DNA from 2 places in the Kribbella sp. NBC_00889 genome. Region 1 is predicted to be linked to the other one. Evidence: riboswitches for the same ligand, from Rfam matches in the RefSeq annotation. Region 1 holds a riboswitch; the other holds the start of a gene.
The links. A riboswitch is a leader RNA that binds a small molecule or an ion and turns the genes downstream of it on or off. The one in region 1 is predicted to bind cobalamin.

Region 1 (4,471 bases):
TCAGGCCGCCCTCCGGTCCGTCACCGTGCGGATGAGGTTGCCAGCGGCAACTTCACCGAGATCGAGGTACTCGGCGCCGAGGTCGGCCGCGAGCTCCCCGGCCAGCCCGAGCCGGACGCCGCGGCGCGGCTCGCAATCGACGACCACCGTGGCGATTCCGTGCTGGGCAAGCCAGCCGGCCGCCTGGCGGGCGCGGGCGAACGCGTTGTCTCCGTGGGTGGCTCGGCCGTCGGTGACGAGCACGAGCAGTGGGCGTCGACGTGGGTCGCGGATCGCGGCGATCCGCAGTACCTCGGCGGCTTGCAGCAGTCCCTCGGCGAGCGGCGTACGTCCGCCCGTCGGCAGCGATTCAAGCCGGCGTACGGCGGTCTCGACGCTGCCGGTGGGCGGCAGGGCGACCGTCGCGGCGGCACCGGCGAACGTGACGAGGCCGACGGTGTCACGGCGCTGGTACGCGTCCAGGAGGAGCGAGACGATCGCGGTCTTCACCTCACCCATCCGCTTCTTCGTCCCCATCGAGCCGGACGCGTCCACGCAGAACAGCACGAGGTTGCCCTCGCGCCCTTCTCGTACGGCGAGCCGCACATCCGCCGCCCGCACCGCGAGCCCCGGCCCGGTCCGCCCGCGCGCATGCTGATGCGGCGCCGCGGATCGGATCGTTGCCAGGAGATGCGGGCGGCCTGCCTCACGTCCTGCCCGTGAACGGTCGCCCACTACGCGCCCGACCTCGGTGATCGCCCGGGACCGCCGACCAGCGACGCCTGTCCCGGCGGCCTGCACACTGAGTAACCGCGCCTTGTAGGGCTCCGAGCTGCCGACTACCTCACCAGCCGGCGCCGGCCCAGGCCGGCCACTCGCCTCGCCGCCTTCTGACCCATCCCGGTCGGCTCCCGCCGAGTCTGCGGTGGAGTCGGCAGGGTCCGCGTCCGCGTCGGCCGGACTGCCGTCGTCCGCGGGATCCGCTCCCCCGCCCGGACCGCCTGGACCGTCCGGATCGTCGTCCGGGTCCTCCGGGGGCGGAGTGCTGTTGTTGATCGCCTCTTCCAGTTGGTCCTCGTCAAGACCTGGAGCGTCGAACGGATTTCGACGACGCCGGTGCGGCAACGCCAGCTTGGCGGCCGCGCGTACATCATCCACCTCGACCACAGTGCGCCCGGACCAGGCAGCGTGGGCAACCGCCGTACGCGCGGTGACCAGGTCGGCCCGCATCCCGTCGACGTCGAACGACGCGCAGATCTCCGCGATCTGACGCAAAGCGGAGTCGGTGAGAATCACCTCGGTCAGCAGGGCACGAGCCTTGACAATGCGCTCGGCGAGCTCGCGCTGCGGACCGTCGTACCGAGCAATGAAGGCATCCGGATCAGCCTCGTATCCGAGCCGAGCCCGCATCACCTCGACCCGGACGGCAGGATCCCGGCTGGCGACGACATCAACAGTCAGCCCGAACCGGTCGAGCAGCTGCGGCCGCAGCTCACCCTCCTCCGGGTTCATCGTGCCGACCAGGACGAACCGCGCCGGGTGCGTGACCGACACCCCGTCCCGCTCGACCGTCGCACGTCCCATCGCCGCCGCATCGAGCAGTACGTCGACCAGATGGTCGTGCAGGAGATTGACCTCGTCGACGTACAGGATCCCGCGGTGCGCCGCGGCCAGCAGTCCAGGCTCGTATGCGGTGATGCCCTCGGCCAGCGCCTTCTCGAGATGCAACGACCCGAGCACACGGTCCTCGGTCGCACCCACTGGAAGCTCGACCAGCCCGGCCGGCCGGGAGTCGCTGACCGACGAATGCGGCCCGTCGGGACAGGCCGGGTCCGGGTGGTCGGGGTCGCAGGAGAAGCGGCAGCCCGGTACGACGTCCACCGTCGGCAGGATCTCGGTCAGTGCGCGGACCGCGGTCGACTTCGCCGTACCCTTCTCGCCCCGGATCAGCACCCCACCGATCGCCGGCGAGATCGCGGCCAGAATCAGGGCGAGCTGAAGATCGTCCATCCCGACCACGGCGGTGAACGGGAAACCACTGGACGGTGAGGCAGGCCGCATGAGCGGTGGATCCCTTCGTCGAGCGGGTATCCACGCCCGCCGGCAGCTGGTACGCCGTACCACGGAGACCGCAGTCCGACGGACGGAGGTGGATGTCCTGGCTTCCGGGATTCACCCCGGTCACAGTGGCGGGACCGCCCCGGACTCCCGGCCGAAGCCGGTCACCGGTGTTCCTCCACAACCGTCCGCCCGATCATGACACACGCCACCCATCCCTCAGCGACCAGGTTCACACCCGCACCCGGCGGTGGTGGGCCTGTCGGTTGGGCGCGGATGGGTGTTCACTGAGGTGGCATGGGGGGTCTTCGGGCCGATCATCGGTTTGCGGGACGGGCCGTCGAACAGGAACTGCTCGGCGACGTGCTGCGCGACGCCGTCGGCGGGATCCCGCGCGCGATCGTGATCCACGGTGAAGCCGGCATCGGAAAGAGCCGCTTGGCGCGGGAGATGTGCCGGGATCCGCGGCTGACCGTCCTGTGGGGATCGTGCGTGCACTTCGGTGGCGCGTCGGTTCCGTTCGCCCCGATCAGCGGCGCACTGCAGGACTGGCTCAGCCAGGCCGACGCGGACGAGCGGGAGCGGATCCTCGCCGCGACCGATGGGCTGACCGCCTTGCTTCCCTCGATCGGCACGAACGGCAGCGGCAGCGCGGCCGACGGCATCGACTCGACGCGGCTGCCGATGCTGGTCGATCTCGTGCTGAACCGGATCGCGGACCAGCGCCCGACGGTGGTCGTCATCGACGACCTGCAGTGGGCCGACGTGGCCTCGCTGGACGTGCTGTCCTACCTGATCGCCGGATTCCGGGTCCAGCGGCTGGTCCTGATCGCCACCTGCAGGACCGAGGAACGCGGCGAGGGGCATCCACTCCACTCCTGGCTGGCCGACATGCGCCGGATGCCGTACTTCGGCGAGATTTCCTTGCAACCGCTCGACCTGGGGGCCGTCAGCAACCAGATCGAAGGACTGCTCGGCCACACGCCCGACATCGAGCTCGCGACCGAGGTCCTGGCCAGGTCGGACGGCAACCCCTATCTCGTCGAACTCATGGTCCGCGGTCTGTCCGGCTCCGAGCGCAGTCTGCCTCCAACAGTCCCGGCCGCACTCGGGGAAGCTCTGCTCGCCACCTGGCACGGCCTCAGCGAACAGGCCCGGCTGCTCACCAGAGTTCTCGCCGTTGGCGGTCGCCCGACGTCGTCCGCGGTACTGAGCCAGGTCGCATCCGGCCATGGGATCGACGCGAATCAGATCACCCCCAGCCTGTCCGAGGCGCAGGACCGCGGGGTCGTGCGCAACGACGGCGGCAGCTGGTGGTTCCGCCATCCGCTGCTGGCCGAGGTCCTGTACGACGGCCTGTCCCCCGACCAAGCGATCGAGCTGCATTCCGACTACGTCCGAATACTCGAGTCGCGCCCCGCCGAGTTGACGGCCGCCGACCTGGCGGTCCACAACGAACGAGCCGGCAACATCGATGCGACCTTCCGCTGGTCGCTGGTGGCGGCCGACCAGGCAGCACAGCTACGGGCCCCGTCCGAAGAGGCGATCCAACTCCGCCGCGCGTGCGCTGTCTGGGAGTCGGCATCACCGGCGATCCGAGGCGGGCGTGACGACAGGATCCGCTTGTTGCGACGGACAAGCACGATCTGTCTCCGGGCAAGCCTGGCCGACGCGGCCGTCCCGCTCCTGACCGAGGCATTGAGCCTGGTGGACAAAACGCGCGAGCCGTTGCTGGCCTGCGATCTCCTGGTCGCGCGGTCCGACGCCCGCTGGAGCTCGACCGCACCCGGCATGCCGGACCTGGCCGACGTTCGGGAAGCGATCGAGTTGACGACCGACTTCCCCGCGAGCGCGGAGCGCGCCGTCGCGTTCGCCGAGCTGTCCGAGAGCGAGACGCTGCACGGCCTGCCGGACGACGTACTGCACGCAGAGGAAGCGGTCCGGATCGCGCATAGGTCAGGCTCGGCGCAAGCCATCGGGCGAGCCTTGGGTGCATTGGCGGCTGTGTCCGACAGTCGCGCGCCGCTCGAGTCGCTCGCCGGTGCGGAGGTTGCGGAGCAGCTGGCCAGGTCCTGTGGAGATATCGACACCGCCACCAATGCCGCCATCTTCCGTTTCAATGCCCTCCACACGATCGGCCCGCGATCCGACGCAGCCGAGGTCACTCGCGCGTCGTATGTCGAGGCGGTCTCCGCCGGCGCCGGTGTCTGGGCGTATTTCCTCGCCTTCCAGGCCGCCGGTGAGCTGATCGAACTCGGCCGGTGGGACGAGTGCCGTGACTTGTTGCGGTCAGCGTTGGCGGCCCGCGCGGCCGATATCCCTGGAGCAGGCGTCAGGCTGGCCGCAAGCCTGCTCGCCGTCAGGTCGGGCCGGACCGAGGAGGCCCGGCAGCATTTCGATCGGGCGTTGGAGCTGATCTCCGACGACTTCAATC
Region 2 (4,471 bases), 2.5 Mb from region 1:
GGCGCGATCGCCATCACGTTGGAGTTGCGCATGCCGTCGCGCCGGACCTTCTGCCGGAGCGCGTCCCAGTCGAGCTGCTTGCTCTGGTCAACGATCAGGTCGCCGTCCCGCGCCGTCTTGAGCAGCTCGAGCGAGTCGATCGGCAGGATGCCCTGGCTCCACAGCGATCCGTCGTACGACGAGTAGCGGCCGCGCTCGGCGGCGAGATCGCTGGACGCCTCGATCGCGTGGTAGCTGATCTGCTCCATCGAGCTGTCGGCGAAGGCGACCGCCGCCTCTGAGGCATACGGTATCCGTAGCCGGAAGAGTGCGTCGGAGAACCCCATCAGGCCGAGACTGATCGGCCGGTGCCGCAGGTTCGACCGCTCCGACTCGGGCGTGGTGTAGAAGTTCGTGTCGATGGTGTTGTCGAGCATCCGGACCGCCGCCATGACGGTGTCGCGGAGCAGCTCGGCGTCCAGCCCGTCAGGTGTGACGTGGGCAGCCAGGTTCACCGAGCCGAGGTTGCAGACGGCGATCTCGTCGGCGCTGGTGTTCAGGGTGATCTCGGTGCACAGGTTCGAGGAGTGGACGACACCGTCGTGCTGCTGCGGCGAGCGCAGGTTGCACGGGTCCTTGAACGTGATCCACGGGTGCCCGGTCTCGAAGAGCACCGTGAGCATCCGCCGCCACAGATCGACCGCCTTGACCCGCTTGAACACCCGGATCTCGCCACGGTCCGCGGCCTGCTCGTAACCGCGGTAAGCCTCCGCGAACGCAGTGCCGTACAGGTCGTGCAGCTCGGGCACGTCGTCGGGGGAGAAGAGTGTCCAGTCGCCGCCGGCCTCGACCCGTTGCATGAACAGGTCGGGGACCCAGTTCGCGGTGTTCATGTCGTGGGTACGGCGCCGCTCGTCTCCGGTGTTCTTGCGCAGATCGAGGAACTCCTCGATATCGATGTGCCAGGTCTCGAGGTACGCGCAGACCGCACCCTTGCGCTTGCCACCCTGGTTCACCGCGACCGCGGTGTCGTTGGCGATCTTCAGGAACGGTACGACGCCCTGCGACTCACCGTTGGTCCCGCGGATCCTGGCGCCGATGCCGCGCACCGGGGTCCAGTCGTTGCCGAGGCCGCCGGAGTACTTGGCGAGCAGCGCGTTGTTGCGGATGCCTGCGAAGATCTCGGCCAGGTCGTCCTGGACTGTGGTCAGGAAGCAGGCAGACAGCTGCGGTCGGGTCGTGCCGGAGTTGAACAGGATCGGCGTCGACGTCATGAACCGGAACGAGCTGAGCATTTCGTAGAACTCGATGGCCTTGGCGTCACGGTCGTCCTCGCGCAGCGCTATCCCCATCGCGACGCGCAGGAAAAGCGCCTGCGGCAGCTCGAAGCGCACCTTGTCGATGTGCAGCAGGTAGCGGTCGTACAAGGTCTGCAGGCTGAGGAAGGTGAAGTCCAGGTCGCGCTCGGGCCGGATCGCGGCGGCGAGGCGCGGGAGGTCGAAGGTGGCCAGCTCGGGATCGAGATGCCCGGCTTCGACCCCGAGTTCGACGTAGCGCGGGAAGTAGTCCACGTACGCCTGGGCCATCTCCGCCTGGCTCGCCTGCCGCGGCTCGCCGTGGACCCGGCCGAGCGCCTCGCGACGGATCTGGTCGAGCAGCAGCCGGGACGCGGCGAAGCTGTACTGCGGCTCGGTCTCGACGTACGACCGGGCGGCCATCACCAGAGCGAGCTCGACCTCGTGTTGTGCGATGCCGTCGTAGCAGGAGCCAAGGGTCTCGTCGAGGATCAGCTCGGGGTCGACCGCGTCCAGACCCGTGGCCGCCTCCGCGACGATCACGCGCAACCTGTCGACATCGAGCGGCGCGATGCTGCCGTCGGCCGCGCGGACGCTGAGCGTGGGCTTGTCGGTGATACCGGAAGGGTCGGCCGGGGTGCGGGCCTTGGTGCGCTCCTCGCGGTAGAGGACGTACGCACGGGCGACCTGGTGCTCGCCGGCGCGCATCAGCGCCAGCTCGACCTGGTCCTGGATGTCCTCGACCTGCAGGCTGCGGCGGGCGTCACCGCGGCTCGTCAGGGCCTCGACGACCCGGCCGGTCAGGTCCGTCACCAGGTCACGGACCCGGTGGGTGGTGCCCGCCTCGGCACCCTCGACGGCGAGGAACGCCTTGGTCATGGCGACCGAGATCTTGGTCTGGTCGAAACCGGTGTGGCCGCCGTCGCGGCGTACGACGGTCAGCTGGACCGACCGGTCGGCTGTCGCCGACCGGGATGAGGAAGCAATCGTCACAGGTGTTGTCTCCAAAAGAGTTCGGAGGACCGGAGCCACGCGGAGGGGCGCACGACGGGGCCGGCAGCACCGGCCGGGAACACTGCCGCCACGCCCTGCGACCCACCCGCGAGGTCTCGGACCACGTGCACCGGCGGTGCACGCGCTGGTGGCAGGTATCCGGACTCGCGGAAGGCTTCCGCTCACCGTTGCGGGGCAGTTCCGGACTCGCACCGGATTCCCCTGTTGCCTCGGCGTGGCCCCACATCTTGTGGTGCCAGGACGCGATGAGCTGTCCAAATATGCAGAGCCACTCCGAACCACCAGCAGTAGTGATGCTAAGCGGCAGCCCCTACATCTTGTGGTAGCGCCACGCCGCGTGTCGCACATGTTGTGGTCCTCACGCCGCGACCGCGTAGAGGTCCTGCAGCGTCATGATCTCCGAGCCATGGTGGATCAGCTCGCGATTCAGCCGCAGTACGACGTGACCGAACGGCTCGCCCGCGTCCAGCTCGGTCGCCTGGCTGAGGCCGATCGTCATCACCTGCTCCTCGTCGAGAGCGGCGATCGCGTCCTGCCAGGCCTCGACCCAGTGGGTCAGCCACGCCACCGCATCGCGCGCGTTGCCGTGCAGGGTGATGTCGGCACGTCCCTGTTGGCTCGCGCCGAAGGTCCACTCCCAGCGCTCGAAGAACGTCTCGGTCAGATGGGCGATCAGCCAGGCGATCGTGCGTGGTCCGCGATGGTCCGGCTCGTCGGGCCACTGCGCGACCCACTCGCCGGACCCGAGTGATCGGAACCGCCCGGTGTAGTGCCGGCGTACGACGGTCAGCGCCTCGCTGCTCGGTCGCCAGAAGTACTGGTCGTCGGTCAACTGCGCGAGCCGGCCGGACAGCACCATCCAGCTGAAGCCGAGCTGGCCCCGGACCATGGCCATCGCCGATGGCCGGTGCAGGATGTCCCAGTCGAACGGCTCTGGCATCATCTCTCCCTGTATGATCGAACATATGTTCGAATTCTTGCTCGCTCGGGAGACGAAAGTCAATGTGCGTTGCGTGTTGGTGCTGGCCTCGATGGAACCGGTCTGCTAGGCGGCTCGATCCGGGTGTCCGCGGCCGGGCTGGCGAAGCGGCGTTCGAGCAGGGTGAACGCGTCGATCAGTTCGGGCGCCTCGTAGACGCGGTTGCGTCGGCCGTCGGTGATCTCACGCAGGATGCCGGCCTCGACGAGCCTCGCCAGACCCTGGTTGGTCGCCTGCTGGGAGCGGTCGACAAGTTGCGCGGCCGCTGCGAGCGTGAGCACCGGCGCGGCAGGCAGCGCCTCGATGAGCAGGTCGGCTGCCGAGCCGCCGCGGACAGGCGCGGCTCGCTCGCGCCATGCGGACTTCAGTTCGGCCGCCGTCTGCTCGAAGCGAGCGGCCTCCGCCGTCGCGTGGCTACAAGCCATCGCGAACATCCGCAGCCACGGATTCGCCGCCGACCGAGCCTTCGCAGTGGTCGCGCGACCGACATGCCGGAACGCCGTCAGAGCTTCGACGTACTGCATCGCGTGCGTGGCGAGCGACAGCGACACCGGCGGCACGGTTCGCGTGACCAGTCCATCGGCCCGCAGGATCAGGTGGATCAGCGCCCGGCCGGTCCGGCCGTTGCCATCGGCAAATGGATGGATGGTCTCGAACTGTGCGTGCGCGATCGCGGCCTTCGCCAGCACCGGCAGCCGGGACTCCCGGACGAAGGTCATCAGATCCGCCAGCAGGTCGGGCACCAGATGCGCCGGCGGCGGAACGTAGTACGCCTCAGCGGGGGAGCGGCCGCCGATCCAGTTCTGCAGGAAGCGGACCTCGCCGCCGAACTCTGGTGTGGGGGACTGGGCCATCAAGCGCCGGTGCGCCTCGAGCAGGTGGTCGACCTCGAGCTTGTCGCCGGCCTGGACGGATTCGGTCGCCCAGGTCATCGCGTCGACCGCGCCGAGCACCTCCTCGGCGGTGACGTCGCGCTGCCGGTCCCGCAGTACGTCGGCCTTGAGCAGGCGACGCGCGCCGACCACCAGTCCTTCGATCTGCGACGACCCGACAGCCTCCGCCCGCAGCAGCAGGCGGGCCAGGGCTTCGCTGTTCGTCAGTACGGCGGCCGTCGCGTCCAGGCGGGCCAGATCGCCGGCGGCGTCCTCCAATGCCGCGAGGACGTCGTCGCTCAGGTCGAACACGCGCCCGACCAACGGGTCCG

Region 2: linked by a shared signal. The riboswitch ahead of OG817_RS06215 (ribonucleoside-diphosphate reductase subunit alpha) and the one ahead of OG817_RS18480 (putative cobaltochelatase) in region 1 are both predicted to bind cobalamin.

The regions. Positions count from the first base shown of each region.
Region 1 is NZ_CP108783.1:3,786,417-3,790,887, forward strand. Features, by position in the region: gene OG817_RS18480 (putative cobaltochelatase) at 1-2,040, opposite strand; gene cobO (cob(I)yrinic acid a,c-diamide adenosyltransferase) at 1-1, opposite strand, end outside; cobalamin riboswitch at 2,113-2,245, opposite strand; gene OG817_RS18485 (AAA family ATPase) at 2,335-4,471, shown strand, end outside.
Region 2 is NZ_CP108783.1:1,281,210-1,285,680, forward strand. Features, by position in the region: gene OG817_RS06215 (ribonucleoside-diphosphate reductase subunit alpha) at 1-2,267, opposite strand, end outside; cobalamin riboswitch at 2,400-2,543, opposite strand; gene OG817_RS06220 (DinB family protein) at 2,647-3,228, opposite strand; gene OG817_RS06225 (Fic family protein) at 3,288-4,471, opposite strand, start outside.